One region of the Paenibacillus sp. PK3_47 genome, then DNA from elsewhere that is predicted to be linked to it. Evidence: predicted binding sites of a transcription regulator. Region 1 holds the regulator's gene; the other holds the start of a gene.
The links. The regulator LexA, encoded in region 1, represses DNA repair genes until DNA is damaged. The targets are predictions, from matches to a motif close to CGAACATATGTTCG.
Positions count from the first base shown of each region.

Region 2: addB (helicase-exonuclease AddAB subunit AddB) is a predicted target of LexA. The motif match lies at 3,930-3,943, and genes of this name have one in related genera.

Region 1 is NZ_CP026029.1:6,626,465-6,634,253, reverse strand. It holds gene C2I18_RS28830 (hypothetical protein) at 1-48, opposite strand, end outside; gene C2I18_RS28825 (hypothetical protein) at 199-384, shown strand; gene C2I18_RS28820 (GreA/GreB family elongation factor) at 479-934, opposite strand; gene C2I18_RS28815 (sporulation protein Cse60) at 1,365-1,556, shown strand; gene C2I18_RS28810 (hypothetical protein) at 1,759-1,971, shown strand; gene C2I18_RS28805 (hypothetical protein) at 1,968-2,192, shown strand; gene C2I18_RS28800 (hypothetical protein) at 2,313-2,534, shown strand; gene C2I18_RS28795 (L,D-transpeptidase) at 2,632-2,970, opposite strand; gene lexA (transcriptional repressor LexA) at 3,100-3,726, opposite strand; gene C2I18_RS28785 (LysM peptidoglycan-binding domain-containing protein) at 3,923-4,336, shown strand; gene C2I18_RS28780 (DUF896 domain-containing protein) at 4,446-4,655, shown strand; gene C2I18_RS28775 (hypothetical protein) at 4,704-5,231, shown strand; gene C2I18_RS28770 (HAD family hydrolase) at 5,260-6,045, shown strand; gene C2I18_RS28765 (FixH family protein) at 6,304-6,726, shown strand; gene metH (methionine synthase) at 6,902-7,789, shown strand, end outside.
Region 2 is NZ_CP026029.1:1,061,507-1,069,295, reverse strand. It holds gene C2I18_RS04940 (ABC transporter ATP-binding protein) at 1-392, shown strand, start outside; gene C2I18_RS04935 (energy-coupling factor transporter transmembrane component T family protein) at 389-1,216, shown strand; gene C2I18_RS04930 (Na/Pi cotransporter family protein) at 1,311-2,300, opposite strand; gene C2I18_RS04925 (class I SAM-dependent rRNA methyltransferase) at 2,399-3,799, shown strand; gene addB (helicase-exonuclease AddAB subunit AddB) at 4,047-7,568, shown strand; gene C2I18_RS04915 (UvrD-helicase domain-containing protein) at 7,565-7,789, shown strand, end outside.

The DNA.
Region 1 (7,789 bases):
TGACCATCCAATGACCCCTACGATAACTACGGCAATGACCCAAAACATCCATTGTTTATAAAATGGCCTCTTCAAAACTTTTCCCCCTTAAATATTACTGAAAACAATTTACCCGGATTATTGATTTCAGACCCAATTAATTTAATTGTTTGATACAATTGAAATACGTTATTTTATCCAAATGTCAGGAGGCGTCATATGAAATATATCGGATATGCTGTGATGCTGCTTGGCTTTCTGGTATGGTTCGCCGGTATCGGGCTGCAGGCACGGCATTTTGGTGAAACTGAAAAGCTGGTTATCCTTGCAGGGCAGTTGACGGTTGTGGCAGGAGGGATAGCCCAGATGATCATTAAAAGGATATTCAGCAAGAGAAGCAAATAATGCAAGCTTTTTAAGCCGCAAAACGATAAAGCCGGATCCTTCGGACCCGGCCCAGACGCAAACAAATTTTATTCACCAGTGTAACTTTTAACGTTTAAATAGCCTTTTCAACCTCACCGCCGTTCTCATAGGTTATGCTGTCGATCATCACCGCAATTTTTCCCGATGGAACCTCGAGAAGATATTCTGTATTACACTCCGCGAGCAGCAGCTGCATTCCCATAGGCGATAATAAGGAAATCTTGCCTGCCGACGGTTCGGTGTAAGCGGGAAACACAATCGTATGAGTGTCCGTATAGCCGTCCTCCAAATAACGCAAGTTCAGCCTGCTTCCTATTAATACGCGTGAATTGAGCTTGTCTTCGCTGAAATCGGACAGAAGCTCCTCCAGAGCGGCGCAGTATCTGTTAATCAATTCTTCGGCACTATTTTTAAGCCTGGTGCTGCCATTGCAATAAGAATTAAGAAATCCGTTTCTCTCTTCGTCAAAATAAATCAGCTGCTGAATCAGCTGGGTTCTTGAGCTTTGATAGAGTAGACTACGGTTCATAGTAGATTTCACCCCCTCTAAGAACAACATCCCTTGCTGCTGGATTAACCCTTTGTAACATGTGTATCCCTCCTGATCATTAATGGCACAGCCTCTCCGCTGAGAAGGATGTACAAATAAAGACCTCCGGCTGCGGAGACCTTCACAACAGTATAACAGCTTCCTAAAGAATAACCAATCATTGACAAAGTAAAGGCGTAAGCGACTTATTGTAAAATAGTGTATGAAAAACAATTGACCCGTGACCCGCTTGATGTTAAGCTAGGCTGAACGTAAGGCATTTTGCAGGAGACTGCGGGGTGCCTTGCTGCTTGTTTATCATCTGTGCCAAGGGGTGATGCGCCATGTGCATTTCGCTGGTTTCGTTAACAAGTGTTCCTATCCAAACGTAAATACGCATTTCAGATCTTTATAATTAAAGGAGAACGTGATGATTCAGGTAAAAGAGTTTGTCGATGGCGATAATTTTTATGCGGAGAATAAGGCCAATGAATTCCTTAAAGGACTTAGTGAGGAGCAGGTGGTGAATATCTGTTACGGTTCAGTGGTGAAATCATCGCGTGACGGGGCAGAGCACCAACGAAGCACAATACTGGTGGTGTACAAAACAGATGAAAAATAACAGCTGGAACTCGTTTTTCACCTTTTTGTCGCTGACTTCGACCTTATCGATTGTCATCCTGGTCTGCTATTTTGCTGTCACATCGTTCTGATCGTATAGAAGAAAACGTCCTTTTTCCCTGGCGGGGAGAGGGCGTTTTCATTTACAGAATGTCCCATATCAGGTATATTGGGAGTACTGATGACAAAGGAGTGTATGTGAAATGTCGGTGTATCCCGGTGCTTTTTTTCTGAGTGGATTAGGTCTATTCTCTATACTGATATGGCTGGTTACGGCGGCGGCATGTGTATACGCTTTTATTCTGTTTGTGAAGCTGGCCCGCAGAGGAATTGTTGCTCTGGATTTGTACATACACGCCAAAAACCTTGAAATACGCAGTACCTACGAATCCGCAGGCAAGGGGGAGTTCCGGTGAAAGCTCCATACAAAGTGCTGGAAAGCGATGCAGATCTGTTCACTGCGGCCTTGGCCCAGGTAAAAGTTTATGTCGTGCAACTGGTCAACGGACGCCCGCATGTCATTGCTGACTATGCCGGGCCTGTGCAGAGATGGACGCCGGATGATGTGATGATTGCGGGGATGCTGTATCAGCGGGATGAATTTGAGTTTCGCGTGCGTCTGTCTATTACGAAGTAACAGTTCCTGTACATGTCTGTTCATAGTTAACTGTCACTATTAAATAGAAAACTGCCGGATCACACAGGCACAGAAGGTTGGCATTGCATCTCTTATACTATCAAAAGTAAAAGAGGTGTAATGATGACACAGACTGAACGTGCAAGAATACGCAGGGCGCTTAGAGCGCTGCAGGCACAGCGTGCGGTTTTGCTGGAAAGACTTGAGGAAATCAATGAGAACCTGCGCCGGATCCCGAATCCCAGCCGGGCCAGACGTGAACTGCTGGCAGCCAGAGCATCGATCAGAGAAGCATTGCGCTTAAACCGTGTCGCGAGCAGACTCTTGCGCAGTATCCTGTAACTGTAAAATGATATTTAAGTATGATGAGGCATCCTGCGGGATGCCTTTTTGCTTATTCCGGAATAAACAGCCCCGCGTCGGTACAATGAGGTTGGATTTATTCCCGAATCGTTACCCGTGTTCCAATAGGAATGATCGCAGCGAGGGCCACTACATCTTCATTGTACATCCGGATACAGCCCAGTGACACCATGTGCCCGATAGAGGCAGGGTTATTCGTTCCGTGAATGCCGTAATGCGGCTTGGACAATCCCATCCAGAAGGCGCCAAAAGGCCCGCCGGGGTTAGGCTGCTTATTGATAATGGTGTATTCGCCGACAGGGGAGGCAGTGAGGACCTTACCGATCCCGACCGGGAACCCCCGGGTAACCTTATCGTTATCCAGCAGATACAGCATTCGTTGGGACAGGTCGACAATAATCCGGTAATTAGGCATGGGGCAGCACTCCTTTGTTAACAGGATATGTGCCGGGAGTCTTTACGGTTCAGGAACTTTCAGGATATTGGCAAAATAAAAAGACCGCTTCGCCAGGGAGGCGGTGCAGTCTTCAGGGAGAGTTAATTTTTAGTGGATGTCACGGAAAAGTCCGATGACTCTGCCTAATATCGTTACGCGGTTAAGGCGGAGAGGTTCGTAGGCCGGATTCTCCGGCTGCAGCCGGATATGGTCACGTTCCTTGTAGAAGGTCTTGACAGTTGCTTCATCTTCTTCTGTCATGGCAACAACAATATCACCATTGTCAGCAGTCTGCTGCTGGCGGACGATGACATAATCGCCGTTCATGATGCCAGCTTCAACCATACTGTCTCCGAGGACAGAAAGCATAAATACCTTGTTATCCCCTACATAATGAGTAGGGAGCGGAAAATAGTCTTCAATATTCTCAGTTGCGGTAATCGGTAAACCGGCGGTGACTTTACCGACGACAGGGATCCGGGTAACTGTCTGAACGAACTGATGCACATTCTCGGAATCTTCCTGGCCTAGCAGCTCAATGGCACGCGGTTTGGTCGGGTCGCGGCGGATCAGGCCTTTCTTCTCCAGACGGTCCAGATGACCATGCACAGTGGAACTGGAGGCCAGGCCTACAGCTTCGCCGATTTCCCGGACGGAAGGAGGATATCCCTTGCTGCGGACTTCGTTACGTATAAATTCCAGGATCGCCAGCTGGCGACTCGAGATCTTTGACATCGGAATCAACCCCATATGATATGTTTGGGAAAATTATAACATAGAACTGCCGTTCGTACAAACATAAGTTCTAACTATCTGCATTTTTGGCAAAAACAAAACTGCGAACAGCTGTTCGAAAAAACTGTTGATCAAAACACATGTTCGTGTTATATTATTTTCGAAAGTAAGAACAAGTGTTTGGAGGCCGATAATTATGTTAAAATACAGTACATACCGCAGCATTTACGATGAACCCCGTCAGGTGCAGGCTGCCAGTAATCATTCCGCTTCAGCTTATATGAACGAAACTAAAGGTTCCGCTGTTGATAAGTTAACATCAATTATGAGAGTGCTTCGCCAGGTTAGCCTTGTTAAGCTTGTGCTGGTGCTCATGTTAGTAATTTCCGGCTTTACTGTTGTAGGCAATGTGTTCGCAGGTTCAACATCTTTGATTACCGAGAGCAAGCGGGTTGTAGTCGAGCGAGGAGATACACTGTGGAGTATTGCACTGGAGAACAAACCCTCCAATATGAAGACCGCAGTTTATATAGAAGGAATTAAACAAACCAGCGGTTTGAAAGATACCAGGATCAAGGCCGGGGATGTTCTGACTTTGCCTGTGTATTAATGCTTAGTGTCTGTTATACTTAATCTCTAAGAGCTTTCAGGGAGCAAACCTTGACAAGCTCTTTTTCTCATGGCAAAGTTAAAATGATATTTATAGGGAGGGAAAAGAATTGAATATTGATGAATTGGTCGCACGCATCAACGAATTGGCCCGTAAGCAGAAAAGTGACGGCCTGACTGAAGAGGAACTGGCAGAACGCGCCAAGCTCCGCGAAATCTATCTGGGCAACATCCGCCGCAACTTCCGCGCCCAGCTGGATACCATTGAGATTGTGGATGAAGACGGGAATGGACAAGGCAGCAAGGGACCGTTACAGTAACCTTTTGTCTTTTTCATAGATATTTCAGAATGACTAGGGGGAACTTAGATGGCCCGTTCTTGGGAAAGAATGGTTCAACGCAACACACAGCAGGTCAACAAGCAAAGAAAGAAGCAGGGGAAGGACTCCATTTATGCTGCTTCGTCTAAATCAGCTGCCAAGAGCACTGAGGTTTTTAAGGGCCGCAACATTGTATTTCCGGTAGTGCTAATGCTGCTTGGAATCATGTTCTGGGTGGTCGGTTCCATTGATGAGGTGCAGGGACAGGGCGTTCTGGCGAATTGGCTGGGGGTAGTGCTGTATTTTGCACTTGCGGCGCTGTTGTTCTTCCGCAGACCGTATTTGAAGGTAGAACGCGATAGAGTTTCTACAATTAAATACAACCGCGAACGGTTTCTGAAGGCTTCAGAAATTGAGAAAATCACATTGTCCCGCAATGTTGTAATTCTGAAGTACAAAGGCAAACGCAAGCAATGGCTTTTCTCCAAACTGATTAACCGTTATGACACTGAGGCGATGGGTGCAAGCCTTGCGCAGTTCGCCAAGTCCAACAATATTGAAGTAGTGCACGAGTAGAACCAGCACAGGGAGAGGGAGAACGATAATGCCGATTAACGCCGTACTATTTGACCTTGACGATACACTGCTTTGGGATGAGCGGAGTATTGAGGAAGCATTCCAGTATGCCTGTGAAGCTGCGGGAGATTCCATTGACCCCAAAGAACTGGAAATTGCCGTCCGCAGGGAAGCAAGAAGCCTTTATGAATCATACGAGACGTTTCCTTTTACCAAAATGATCGGTATTAATCCTTTTGAAGCGCTGTGGGCGAATTTTTCGGCCGGCGAGCAGCAGGAATTCCGCCAGCTGGAGCAGCTTGCTCCCGGTTACCGGAAGGAATCGTGGCGCAGAGGTTTGGCGTCGCTTGGCGTAGATGATGAACAACTGGCGGATACGCTGGCCTCCAGATTTGCTGCTGAGCGCCGTAACCGGCCTTACATGTATGAGGAAACACTGCAGATTCTGGATGAGCTGAAAGGTAAAGTCAAGCTGCTGCTGCTTACGAACGGCTGTCCTGCCCTACAGCAGGAGAAGCTGGACGGAGTGCCTGACCTGATCCCTTACTTTGACCACATTGTCATCTCAGGCAGTTTCGGCAAAGGAAAGCCGGATAAGGAAATTTTCCAGCATGCACTTTCCCTGCTTGATATTTCCCCTGAACAGGGAATGATGGTCGGCGATAAATTGACGACGGATATTCTCGGCGGGCGGACCACTGGTCTCACAACCGTCTGGATCAACCGTACCGGCAAAACTCCGAACCCGGAGATTCAGCCGGACTATGAGATCAAGCATCTCTCTGAGCTGCTCCCGCTGGTGCAAACTTTATAATATTATTTACACAAGGGGTGTCCCGGAGCCGTTCGGCTTGAGGGGCATCCTTTTTCTATATAAAGAGCGGCTGGAATATATCTGTATATGATCCTGGTCACAAAAATATAGGCAATATAGAATCCCATCTCCGAAAAAGCGACTATGTTGTGTATAATAAGTAGAAGAATGAGTGACGCATAATGTAAGTTCTATGGAACGACCGGTCAAGCGCAAGATTGTCCAATGTACATCACCTTATCCTCGGGAGGAATCCGGATGAACAAACCGAAACAATGGATGGCTCTGATAAGTATTGCTGCAATAACGGTGCTTGGCGGCTGTTCCGGTAACAACAGTGAACATGACCATATGCATACAGCAGCAGATGTATCCATGGAGCCTATCAAGGTGGAGCTGAGCTGGAGTCCGGCGGATATTTCTGTCAACCAGATGGTAATCTTCGAGGCAGTGGTTACCCAGGAGGGGGAACCGGTGGATGATGCCAGAGAGGTGGTTTTTGAGATTGTGAATTCCGGGGATGAAACGCAAAAGTTGGAGCTGGCAGGAGAATCTGCAGGTAACGGTACATATATAGCGGAAGGAAGCCTTAACCAGGAAGGCACATACAAGGTTACTTCACATGTAACAGCACGGACACAGCATTCCATGCCGTCCAAAGAGCTTTCAGTGCTGCCATAAAAAGATGAAAAACGGCATTATAACAATAAACTATAATGCAGAAAAGGCTGGAAGGCTGTTCGATTCCGCTTTATTCTGCTAAACTTACTCTAATGTTTTTCTGGGGGGATATGAAGTGGCTAAATATACACTTGCTGAAAGCTTGCAGAAACGAATACTGATCCTTGACGGGGCAATGGGCACAATGATTCAACAGGTGCCGCTTACGGGAGAGGATTTTGGCGGGGAAGAGCTTGACGGCTGTAATGAAATGCTGGTGCTTACCCGGCCCGAAGTGATACAGGACATTCATGAGAAATATCTTGAAGCAGGTGCGGATCTGATTGAGACGAACACCTTTGGCGCAACCTCGGTTGTGCTTGCCGAATATGATATTCCCCAGCGGGCGAGAGAGATTAACCTGGAGGCAGCCCGGCTGGCCCGGAACGCTGTGGATAAATACGATACGCCTGAACATCCCCGTTATGTTGTGGGTGCGATGGGGCCGACAACCAAAACGTTATCTGTTACCGGTGGGGTAACTTTTCAGGAGCTGGTCGACAGTTATGAAGAGCAGGCCATCGCTTTGATAGACGGGAAAGTGGATGTGCTGCTGCTGGAGACTTCACAGGATACACTGAACGTAAAAGCCGGAAGCATCGGCATCCGCAATGCTTTTGAGAAAACAGGCATTACACTGCCGGTGATGATTTCGGGAACGATTGAGCCTATGGGGACGACACTGGCCGGCCAGAATATTGAAGCCTTTTACATCTCGCTGGAACATTTGAAGCCGATCTCTGTCGGGCTGAACTGCGCAACAGGACCGGAGTTCATGCGTGATCACATCCGCTCCTTGTCGGCAATATCGTCGGCCGCGATCAGCTGCTACCCCAATGCAGGGCTGCCGGATGAGAACGGGCATTATCATGAGTCGCCGGACTCTCTGGCCCGCAAGCTTGCCGGCTTTGCCGAGAAGGGCTGGCTGAACATTGCCGGAGGCTGCTGCGGAACCACACCTGATCATATCCGTGCCATGGCAGAAGCGCTCACGGTTTATCCTCCCCGCCAATTGGACGGTAAT
Region 2 (7,789 bases), 1.2 Mb from region 1:
GACAGAAAAAACGCGTCACCATCGCCTCCATTCTGGTGCTTGCGCCTGAGGTAATTATTCTGGATGAACCGACCGCCGGACAGGACTACAGGCATTACAACGAAATGATGGAATTTCTGCTGGGGCTGAGAGATCAGGGGATTACGGTCATCATGATCACACATGATATGCACCTGATGCTGGAGTACGCGCAGCGGGCAATTGTTCTGGCTGACGGAATCAAGCTGGCTGACGACCGGCCGGAGCGGATTTTGACGGACAGGGAAATTGTGGAGCGTGCCCGTCTGAAGGAGACCTCGCTATTCGGGCTGGCAAAAAAGGCAGGCTTGGAGCAGCCCAGGGATTTTGTCCGCCATTTTATCGCTTATGACAGGAGGGCCCGGCGCGGATGAAGGCCAGAATGCTGACGTTTACGAAGCAGGATTCACCGGTTCACCGGCTTACAGGTGCTACCAAACTGATTGTATTTGCCCTCTGGTCGATATCGGCGATGATTACCTATGACACCAGAGGCCTGCTGCTGATGTTGTTGTCGGGTGTTATTATTTTCAGAATCTCGAAAGTCCGTTTTCAGGATTACGCTTTTGTGCTTTATTTTATATTGTTCTTTTTTCTGCTTAACCAGATCGCTATATTTGTATTCTCTCCTTTGGAAGGGACGCGCATATACGGCAGCAGGCATGATCTTCTTCATCTTGCCGGCCGCTATACAGTAACAGCGGAGCAGCTTTTCTACCAGTTTAATATCGGTTTAAAGTATGCGGTTGTCATCCCGATGGCTCTTTTGTTCCTTTTGACGACAGACCCTGGTGAGTTTGCTTCCTCGCTGAACCGTGTCGGGGTTAATTATAAAATCGCCTATTCGGTATCGCTTGCCCTGCGCTATATTCCGGATATCCAGCGTGACTATGAAAATATCTCGTTTGCCGCCCAGGCAAAGGGAATCGATCTTTCACGGAAAGAGAAGCTCTTCAAGCGGCTGAAAAATGTGGTGTCCATTCTGATGCCCCTCATTCTCAGCAGCATTGAGCGGATCGAGAAAATCAGCACGGCCATGGAGCTGAGGGGCTTCGGGGCCGGGCGGAAACGGACCTGGTACCGGGCCCGTCCCTTCACCAGAAACGATTATCTTGCCTTGGGGATCATTGCACTCATTGCCGCTGCTGCCACGGTGATAACCTTTTATGACGGGTCGAGGTTTTACAGCATTTTTTAAAAGGGAAATGCATTAGTACTGCGGCGCCGATTGAAGTATAATAGTACAGCGATTGAAAAGACTGGGGATTAAGGGTCTTATGAACCGGGAGCTGTTAAGACTGGAGACGCTTCTCCAGTCTTGACCACAGCGGCAGGTAGCAGAGCGGCAGTGCCGCAAGGGAGCAGACGACGTTAAAGATGGTCTGCGCATGGGCAAGCTGGGCGGCAGGGCCTCCGCCGATCCAGGCAGCCAGGCTCTGCAGCGGTCCGGTGAACGGCAGGAACAGCAGCGCTCCCCCGACATTGAGCACCACATGTGACCAGGCGACGAAGCTGCCTGAAGGGGAGCCTCCAATGGAGGCAATTACGGCAGTGACGCAGGTGCCGATATTGGCGCCGAGCACAATGGCGATGCCAAGCTCCGGCGGCAGTGTCCCGCTTGCAGCGAGGCCCATCGCCATGCCGATAACCGCCGCGCTGCTGTGTACCATCGCGGTCAGGCAGGCTCCGGCAGCGAGGCCCCAGAGGGTGCTCGTGGCGGCATGATCCAGGAACCAGCGGAACAGTCCGCTGCTCTGCAGTGCAGGCCCGATCGACTGCATAACCGAGATGCCCCACAGGACAAGCGCAAAGCCCGCCACTGCCAGGCTGATGAACTGCACCGGCGCGGAGATCCGGCGGCAGGCCTCTGCTGCCCGCAAGTGGAGGGGCGGCAGCTCGCCAAGCATCACCGCCGCTGCCCAGAGGCACAGCGACAGCGTCAGCAGCGGCGCTGCCGCCGAGCTGATCTGCAATCCGATCAGCTCGGTGGTCAGGCAGGTGCCGATGTTGCTGCCGAGGATAATGCCGAGTGTCCGGGCGTAATTCAGCAGCCCTGCGTTCACCATACCGATCGTCAGCACGGTGACGGCTGTGCTGCTCTGCAGCAGTGCCGACAGCAGGCTGCTGGCGATGAGTCCCTTTAGAGGCGTGGATGTGGCCTTATGCAGGCTGTTCACGAGCAGCGGGCCGGCGAGCTTGGCCAGAGCGGCTTCCATCAGCTTCATGCCGGCGAGAAAAATAACAAGACCATATATGACAGGGAACAGCAGGTCACGGATCATAAGGACAAGCTCCTTTGAACGGGGGTTGTACACCAATATATGAAAAGAATGCAGTGGACATGTATGAAATCATCAACAAGAACAGGGAGTTGAAGTCATTGGCATCGGTTATTCTGGAACGAAACCGCAAAAAAAGACTGGAGCAGGGACATCCGTGGGTGTTCGCCAGCGAAGTAGCCTCAGTGGACGGGGAAGCGCAGGCCGGCAATCTGGTAGACGTGCTCAATCATCAAGGGAGGTATCTGGCTACCGGTTATTACAATCCGGCCTCACAGATCCGGGTCAGAATTATATCCCAGAGCAGGCTTGCGGCCATGGATACAGCCTTTTTTGTCGACCGGTTTACAAGCTGCCTGCAGCACCGGGAACGTTTTTTGCCGGAAGCAGATGCTTACCGGTTTGTATATGGAGAGGCGGATTTTCTGCCCGGACTGATTATCGACCGCTTCGGTGACGTGCTGGTTGTGCAGCTGCTGACACTGGGAATGGACAAGTGCCGGAACGAGATTGTCGACGCACTGGTGCAGGTAATGGCGCCGCGCGGTATTTTTGAGCGCAGCGATGTTTCTGTGCGTGAGCTGGAAGGCCTGGAGCAGAGAACAGGGGTATTGTACGGTGAATGCCCGCGCCATATCACGGTAAGCGAGAACGGCCTGAAGGTTATCGTCGATATCGAAGAAGGCCAGAAGACAGGATATTTCTTCGACCAGCGTGAGAACCGCGCTTCCATTGCACCGCTGATCAAAGGCTGGGGCGGACGCAGCGGCATTACGCTGCAGGAAGTGGAGACAGAGGATGGTTCAGTGCAGACTCTTCCTGTGAACAAGAGCGGCAAGCCGGTTACCTTCCCTTACTGGGATGGAGCCACAGTGCTGGAGTGCTTTGCACATACAGGCAGCTTTACGCTGCATGCCTGCAAATACGGCGCGAAGAAGGTCACCTGTCTCGACGTTTCCGCACATGCGATTGAAAGCGCCAAGGCCAATGTTGAGCTGAACGGCTTCACCGACCGGGTGGAATTTGTGGTGGACGATGCCTTTGCTTTTCTGCGCAACCAGGTCAAAGGCCTGGAAGAACGCTCGGAGCGGGCAACCGGCAAGGCGGACACTAAACCAGGCGGCAAGCCGGCAGCCAAGACCGACACGGCGAAGCCGATGACTGCGGGCGGCGGACGCACATGGGATGTTGTTATTTTGGACCCTCCGGCCTTTGCCAAAACCAAAAGCGCTGTTGCGGGAGCCTGCCGCGGCTATAAAGACATCAACCTTCAGGGCATGAAGCTGGTTAACGAAGGCGGTTATCTGGTGACGGCAAGCTGCTCGTACCATATGCAGCCGCAGCTGTTCCTGGATACCATCGCCGAAGCGGCCAAGGATGCAGGCAAAGTGCTGAGACTCGTGGAATGGCGTGCTGCCGGCAAAGACCATCCGCAGATTCTCGGTGTGGACGAAGGGCACTATCTGAAATTTGCGATTTTTGAGGTGCGCAGCAAGAAGTAACAAGCAGACCAGGGAGTGGCTGTGAGTATTATCGATAGAAGAGGCACACGCAGATCGAGGCGTGTGCCTCTTTGTGTTTTTTGGCGGGTCTGGGGCAGTCCGTGTACAAGCTGGAATTTGAAAACAATGGCAAACGTATGTTCCGCTTGGAAGGGATATGGTATAATGTTGGGACGGATTATTGAACAAGTGATAATGTTTATACATGATATGTTTATAGATTTGGCCACGGAAGGGGTCTACTGTGATGACGGTTCATTTTTTGATCGGCCGCTCGGGCAGCGGCAAAACTACGAAGATCCGGGAGACAGTCTCCGCACAGCTTTCGGCGGAGCCGATGGGGACGCCGATTATTCTGCTGGTTCCCGAGCAGGGCTCGTTCGGCGCGGAACAGGGCCTTTTAAGTGCCGGGAACGTGAAAGGGAGCATCCGTGCCCAGACGCTCAGCTTTTCACGGCTGGCCTACCGGGTAAAGCAGGAGACCGGAGGCAGCGCCAGTCTGCCCATTAGCGAAGAAGGCAAAAAAATGCTGATCTACAAAATTGTCAGCCGACGTAAGGAAGAGCTGAAGCTGTTCGGTGCGTCATCGGACAGACCCGGTTTTATTGAGCGGCTGAGCAGCCTGCATACCGAGCTCAAAAGCTGCTGCCTGGGCGCTGCCGATCTTGAGGAGCAGCTGTCCAATATGCGTGAGTCCATTGGGAACAGCCCGATTCTTGCCGGCAAGCTGGATGATCTGCACATCGTCTTCAGTGAGCTGGAACAAGAGATGTCGCAGCTGTACATTGATGAGGAGGACCGGCTGGCCGAGCTGGCGGAGCGGATAGCCGATTCTTCCTTTGTCCGCGGTGCCGAAATCTGGGTGGATGGCTTCCACGGCTTTACTGCCCAGGAGTTTACGGTCCTGCGGGAACTTATGCAGCACGCCTCCAAGATGACAGTGGCGCTTACGCTTGACCGGATCTATCCGCCGGGGATGGCTCCGCATGAACTGGAGCTGTTCCATCCTGCAGCGGTAACTTACATGAAGCTGCGAGGAATGGCTGAGGAGATGGGCCTTGCGGTCTGGGACGAGCTGCTGGCGCCGCCGGTGCTTCCGCGTTTTGCGGAAAGTCCGGCACTGGCTCATCTGGAGCGCGGATTCGGACGCCGGTTCCGCTGGAACGGGGATGCGGATAAGGCAGCTGAGGCTATCACAATCAGCTCCGCCGCATCGCGCAGGACGGAAGTGGAGGGTGCCTTGCGCGAAATGATCCGGCTGGCCCGCGAAGAGGGGGCAAAGTACGGCGAAATGGCCGTGTTCATGCGCAATATCGGTGATTATGAACAGCTGATCTCTCCATTATTCCAGGACTATGGAGTTCCGTTCTTCCTTGACCAGAAGGTGAATGAGCTGCATCATCCGCTGGTGGAGTTTATCCGCTCCGCGCTTGATGTCATCCGCCGCCGCTGGCGTTATGAGGATGTGTTCCGCTGCGTCAAAACAGAACTTCTGCTTCCGCTGGACGGCAGCCTTACGCGTCAGGACATGGACCAGCTGGAGAACTACGTCCTGGCCTGCGGCATTCAGGGTTACCGCTGGACCGACGGACGGTCGTGGAAGGGGATTCCGAGCCTGTCGCTGGAAGGCAGTCAGGCTGTAGATGAAGCCCAGCTGCTCCTTATGGAGCAGTGCCGGGAGAGTATCACGGTTCCCCTGCATGCCTTTGAGAAAAGAGTGAAGAAAAGCCGCAGCGGTCTGGAACTGTGTACAGCCGTGTTCCTGCTGCTTCAGGAGACAGATGCAGCGCGTAAGCTGGAGCGGATGGGTGCGCAGGCACTGAAACGGGGTGAGCCTGAAAAGGCCCGTGAGCATACCCAGTTATGGGGTGCAGTACTTGATCTGCTGGACCAGATTGCTGAGATGATGGGCAAGGAAAGGCTGGAGTTTGAGCTGTTCTCCGGTGTGCTGGAGACCGGACTTGCCGAGCTGAAGATGGGGCTTGTCCCGCCAGCGCTGGATCAGGTACTGGTAGGGACGATGGACCGGACCCGGGTATCGGGCGTGAAGTATGCCTTTTTGCTGGGCTTTAACGAAGGGGTGGTACCGGCACAATTCAAAGAAGACGGTATCCTTTCAGAAGGCGAGCGGCTGCTTCTGGAGAACGCGGGAATGGAGCTGTCCCCCGGCTCGTCACGGAAGCTGCTGGATGAACGCTTCCTTATCTATAATGCGCTGACGACAGCGAGCCGGAAATTATGGATCAGCTATGCCTCTGCAGATGAAGAAGGCAAAGCGCTCTTGCCATCAGAGATCATCCGCCATCTGCACGGCATGTTCCCCGATGCCTTGAAGGAGCAGTCACTTGCCGGGTTCCCTCCGGCAGTAACTCCAGGTGAGACGGATGCGGGCGAAGCTCTGCACTTTAGCTTTATAGGCCATCCGGAGCAGACCCTGCGCATGCTCATTATGCAGCTGCGGCAGTGGCGCCAGGGTGTAGAGATTCCCGGAATATGGTGGGATGTCTACAACTGGTTTGCAGGTGACGAAAAACGCAGAACGGAGCTTGGACGGCTGCTGGGATCGCTGTTCTACCGCAATGAAGGCAAAACCTTAAAGCGGGAGACCAGCCTCCGTCTGTACGGCGGTTCAACGCTGCGCGGCAGCGTATCGCGGATGGAGAAGTTCACCGCCTGCGCATTTTCCCATTTTGCCTCCTACGGGCTGAGGCTGAAGGAGCGCCAGCTCTACAAGCTGCAGGCGCCCGACATTGGCCAGCTGTTCCACGCCGCCCTCAGCGATATGGCTGTGCGTCTGCAGAAGCAGGGCCGCGGCTGGGGCAGCATGACGGCAGAGGAATGCCGCCGGGAAGCCGGTGAGACGGTCGACCGTCTGGCACCGCTCTTGCAGGGTGAAATTCTGATGAGCAGCAAACGTTACGGGTATATTTCCCGCAAGCTCAAGAATATTGTGGGCCGCGCATCGGTCATTCTGGGTGAGCATGCCCGCAGGGGCAGCTTTGAGCCGGTGGGGCTGGAGCTGGATTTCGGCCCGGGCAAAGATCTGCCGCCGCTGAGGATTACACTGCCGAACGGCTGTGTGATGGAAGTGGTCGGCCGGATTGACCGGGTCGATATGGCGGAAGGCGAGCAGGGGGTACTGCTGAGGGTTATTGACTATAAATCCAGCCAGAAGGACCTCAAGCTGCATGAAGTGTATTACGGATTGTCGCTGCAGATGCTGACCTATCTGGATGTGCTGCTGACCTATTCCGAACAGTGGCTGGGCAAGACTGCACTGCCTGCAGGAACGCTGTATTTCCATGTGCATGATCCGCTGCTGTCCTCGCCGAACGGAATGAACCGGGAGCAGGCGGAGCAGGAGCTGCTGAAACGGTTCAAAATGAAGGGGCTGCTGACAGCCGACCGCGAGGTGGTTTCACTGATGGACACTACACTCGACAAAGGGTATTCCTCGATTGTTCCTGTAGCGCTGAAAAGTGACGGCAGCTTTTACAGCAGCGCTTCCGTCGCTACACCCGAGCAGTGGAGACATCTGCTGACTTCAGTACGGAGCAATATTTCGGAAATCGGGACGCGCATTACGGAAGGGGACGTGGCGATCCAGCCGTACCGCATCCAGCAGGAGACGGCATGCACCTTCTGCTCATTCCGGCCGGTATGCCAGTTTGATGAGGCTGTGGAAGGCAACGGGTATAACAATCTCGGCAAGCCGGGCAAGGAAGTCATTTGGGACCTGCTGTCCCACAAAGGAGGAGAGAAGCCGTGAACAAGAGAGCACCTGTAGAAGCAAAGCCGGAAGGAAGCTTTTGGAGCGACGACCAGTGGCGCGCAATAGCGGAGAGCGGCGACGACATCCTGGTGGCGGCAGCGGCAGGCTCCGGTAAAACCGCGGTGCTGGTCGAGCGGATTATCCGCAAAATCAGCGTTGAGGCGAACGGCTTCAGCGTGGACAGGCTGCTGGTAGCAACGTTCACCAAGGCGGCAGCT